Regions from separate parts of the Kitasatospora sp. NPDC001603 genome, predicted to be linked through region 1. Evidence: riboswitches for the same ligand, from Rfam matches in the RefSeq annotation. Region 1 holds a riboswitch; the other holds the start of a gene.

Region 1 (2,194 bases):
GCGGACCGAACCCGCCCGGGGCCGGCGGCACCGGCTGCGGCGCGCCGGGGTACGGCGCGGGCGGCGGGCCCTGCGGCGGCTGTCCGGGCGTGCCCGGCTGCTGGTTCTGCGCGCCACCCGGCCCGGCGGGAGGGGGCGGCTGCTGCCCCGGCGAGCCGGGTCGGCCGCTCCACTCCCCGGGCGTGCCCGTTCCGTCGCTCATGCGCCCCCCTCACTGCCTTCGGCGGCCGCTCCACGAATCACGTCGGTGTCGACGACCCGCTGGCTCCGCTCCCTCATGAGCCGAGATCGTAGGGCATGCCCCTGACGGCGGGCCTGCCCGGTGGCCGATCCGTTTCCGAATCCGAACACCGGCCGGGCCCCGGGCACTCCTGGCGACGCCCTGCGCCGCGGTCCGCGAAGGCCCTGGAACGACCCTGCGGCGGCCCCCGGCGCCGGCCCCCGCGGCGGGCGGCCGGGGGCCGGCCGCAGCCCCGGAACGGCCCCGGAACAGCCCGGGAAAGGCCTCTCGCCGGTACCACCTGCGATCACGTCGACACGCGACGCCGCACAACATGTGGGGTCGCATCGAGCGGACACCACTAGATGTATGCTCATCCCTGCTGTCGACGCAGGGGAACCCGGTGCGAGTCCGGGACTGCCCCGCAGCGGTGTGCGGGCGGCTCCGACAGAGCCCGCGAGTCCGAATACCTGCCGACGGCGTGCCGCCTGGCCTCCCCGCAGAGGCCTTTCGCACCAGCACCACTTCCGGGCCTCGCGGGCGGGCCGGGGATGCCACCGTCGCGCGCCGCCTCCGGGCCGGCGCGCCGTGCTCCCCTGCCCCGAACGGTCCGGCCCGAGCCACCGCCGACGCCGATCGCCGCCAGGAGAGAGCGCCTTGACCACCGCTGCCTCAGTCACCCTGCCCGCCCAGGGTTCAAGCTCCGCCCCCGTCGACCCGACGGTGTCCGACCCCGGTGGCGCACTGCTCCGGCTGCTGACCGACCGCAGCGCCGACCTCCCCCAGGTGGACCCCGGCCATGTCGCCGCCGCCGCGCTGCGCGGCCGCCACGCCGGCTCGGACTTCGCCGAGCTGCGCGGGCTGGCCGTGGACGCCGCAGCGTCGATGATCGCCGAGGACCCGCAGTACTCGAAGCTCGCCGCGCGACTGCTCGCGCTGGAGATCGTCGACGAGGCGGTGAGCCAGGGTTCGGTCACCTTCTCGGACTCGATCGCGGTCGGCCACGCCGAGGGCCTGATCGGCGACTCCACCGCCGACTTCGTCGCCAAGCACGCCACCGCCCTGAACGCGCTGATCGACCCCGAGGGCGACGGCCGCTTCGAGTACTTCGGCCTGCGCACCGTGCAGTCCCGGTACCTGCTGCGCCACCCGATCACCCGCAAGGTCGTCGAGACCCCGCAGCAGTTCCTGCTCCGCGTCGCCTGTGGTCTGGCGGTCGGCGACAACGAGCAGTCGGTGCGCGAGGTCTCCGAGCTGTACGGCCTGATGAGCCGGCTGGAGTACCTGACCTCCTCGCCGACGCTCTTCAACTCCGGCACCAAGCACCCGCAGATGTCGAGCTGCTACCTGCTGGACTCGCCGCTGGACAACCTGGACTCGATCTACTCCCGGTACGCCCAGATCGCCCGCCTCTCCAAGCACGCCGGCGGCATCGGCCTGTCCTACTCGCGGATCCGCTCGCGCGGCAGCCTGATCCGGGGCACCAACGGCAAGTCCAACGGCATCGTCCCGTTCCTGCGCACCCTCGACTCCTCGGTCGCCGCGGTCAACCAGGGCGGCCGCCGCAAGGGCGCGGCCTGCGTCTACCTGGAGACCTGGCACGCGGACATCGAGGAGTTCCTGGAGCTGCGCGACAACACCGGCGAGGAGGCGCGCCGCACCCACAACCTCAACCTGGCGCACTGGATCCCGGACGAGTTCATGCGCCGCGTCAACGCGAACGCCGACTGGTCGCTGTTCTCCCCCGCCGACGTGCCCGAGCTGGTCGACCTCTGGGGCGCCGAGTTCGACGAGGCGTACCTGAAGGCCGAGCAGGCCGGCAAGGCCGTCCGCACCATCCCGGCGCAGACCCTCTACTCCCGGATGATGCGCACCCTGGCGCAGACCGGCAACGGCTGGATGACCTTCAAGGACGCCTCCAACCGCGCCGCCAACCAGACCGCGCTGCCCGGCCGCACGGTGCACAGCTCCAAC
Region 2 (2,194 bases), on a different contig from region 1:
GCGACGCCCTGACGGGCCAGCCAGCGGCAGATGCCCGCGGTGACCACGCTCTTGCCGGCGTCCGAGGTCGTCCCGGCGACCAGCAGTGCGTTGCTCATGCGCTCCCCCTTCTCGTCCCCGCCTTGAGTGCCTGCACGACGGCGTGCCCGGCGACGGTCGTACCCAGTGCGAGCAGTCCCACCCGGCGGGAGAGCCGGCAGGCGCGCTCGATGTCGTCCACCGTCACCGGTCTCAGCTCGCCGCCCAGTACCGGCCGGTGCTCGACCCGGGCGCCGTACCGCAGGGTGCCGCCGAGCCGCACGCCGACCGCGCCGGCGAAGGCCGACTCGGCCTGGCCCGCGTTCGGGCTGGGGTGGGCGGAGCCGTCCCGGCGCCAGACCCGCCAGGCCGTCCGGGGCTCGGGCGCGGCGGCGACGGTCAGCAGCGCGGTCAGCCGCGCGCCCGGCCAGCCCGCCACGTCGTCCAGCCGCGCCGAGGCCCAGCCGAACCGGGCGTGGCGCGGCGAGCGGTGGCCGACCATCGCGTCCAGGGTGTTGACCGCGCGGAACGCCAGCAGCCCGGGCGTGCCCGCGAGGGCGCCCCAGACGAGTGCGTTGACCACGGCGTCGGCGGTGTTCTCGGCGACCGACTCGACCACCGCGCGGGCGATCTGCCCCTCGTCGAGGGCGCTCGGGTCACGGCCGCACAGGTGCGGCAGCCGCTGCCGCGCCGCCGTCAGGTCGTGCGCGGCGAGCGAGCGTCCGATCGTGCGGGCCTCGCGGGTGAGCGAGGTGCCGCCGAGCACCGTCCAGGTCGCGGCGGCGGCCAGCGCGGCCCGCCCGAGCGGGCGGCGGCCCAGGGTGCGGTCGGCCGCCAGCGCGCCGGCCGCGACGGTGCCCACGCAGAGCGCCGTGAAAGCCGTTCCGACGGCGCGGTCGTCCCGCCAGATCCGCCGCTCCAGCCGGCCGGCCGCACCGCCGAAGACGGCCACCGGGTGGCCGCGGCGCGGGTCGGCGAAGCGGGCGTCGGCGAGGTACCCGGCCGCGGCCCCCAGGGCGAAGGCGGCGGCGCGGGTCAGCGGGCGCACGGTGGACAGCAGAGGGCTCGGAAGGTCGGGGCAGCCTGCATCGCGTGCGTGTCCTCACTCAGGGTCCGCGCCCTGGATCGACGTACCGGGGGCGAGAGTCTCCTGGCTTCCGGGTCGAACGCACCCCCGGGCCCGGCGGCGGCTTCTGACGGCCCGCCGCGGTGGGCCCCCTCCGGCGCCGTGGCCGGCGGAGGAGGGACTCCGAGTGTGCTCCCCGGTGACAGTGGCGGGACCGCGCCGGACTCGCACCGGCTTCCTCTGCATGCCTCCGTTTGGCTGAAGGATCCCATCACGCGGCCGAACCGTGCGTCAACCAAGGTCACGGAGGGGTTGGTCACAGCGGAGCCGGGCCGCCCGACCCCGTCACTACCTCCGATCGGCACCCCCCGCAGGGGCATGACAGCCTGTGCGATCGTCCAGTCGCCCGGAGGAGCCTCCGGGCCCGCTTCGTGTGTTCGGCGGCTGGGGGGCGGCCGGACCACCCCCTACCGTCGGGCCATGCGACGCAGACAGCCACCCGCCGTGCCCCCGGTGCCCTTCTCGCCCGCGGCCGCCCGCGCGCACCGCGCCGGCCTCGGGCTGACCCCCGAGCAGGTGGTCGAGGGCATGGCCGCGCACGGCGTCCGGCTGCTGCCCTCCCACGTGCTTGGCTGGGAGAGCGGCGAGCTGCGCCCCGCCGAGGACGAGTTCATCGCCCTGGCCCGGGCGCTCTGGTGCCCGCCGGCCCAGCTGATGGGCGTCCGCCCGGCCCGGCTGCGGGACTTCCGGGTCGCCCGGGAGCTCAACCAGGAGAGCGCGGCCCACCGGATCGGCCTCGCACTGGACCGGTACCAGCGGGCCGAGGCGACCGGTCAGTGGGACGGCGACCAGGAGCAGACCTACGCGCTGGCCCAGGTGCTCGGCACGACCCTGCGCGAGCTGGTCGCGGTGACCGGCCGGGCGCAGGAGCTGGACCGGCGGCTGCGGCAGTGCGTGGACGGCCGGTGGCAGGCGCAGCTCCGGCCGATCGGCCGGATCGTGCCGGTGCACGAGGGCGACCTCACCGCCGTGCTGACGGCGCTGCAGAACGAGTACCAGGTGACCTCCCACTGGGGCGCCGGCAGCTGGGGCTCCCCGGCCCCGGCGGCG

What was found. A riboswitch is a leader RNA that binds a small molecule or an ion and turns the genes downstream of it on or off. The one in region 1 is predicted to bind cobalamin.
Region 2: it holds a riboswitch for cobalamin, as region 1 does, so the genes downstream of both, ABT263_RS06695 (cobalamin biosynthesis protein) here and ABT263_RS23925 (ribonucleoside-diphosphate reductase subunit alpha) in region 1, are expected to answer to the same signal.

The regions. Positions count from the first base shown of each region.
Region 1 covers NZ_JBEPAA010000040.1:32,159-34,352, reverse strand. Annotated here, with positions in the region: gene ABT263_RS23930 (hypothetical protein) at 1-202, opposite strand, end outside; cobalamin riboswitch at 586-712, shown strand; gene ABT263_RS23925 (ribonucleoside-diphosphate reductase subunit alpha) at 902-2,194, shown strand, end outside.
Region 2 covers NZ_JBEPAA010000006.1:147,661-149,854, forward strand. Annotated here, with positions in the region: gene ABT263_RS06690 (cobyric acid synthase) at 1-98, opposite strand, end outside; gene ABT263_RS06695 (cobalamin biosynthesis protein) at 95-1,066, opposite strand; cobalamin riboswitch at 1,160-1,352, opposite strand; gene ABT263_RS06700 (helix-turn-helix domain-containing protein) at 1,565-2,194, shown strand, end outside.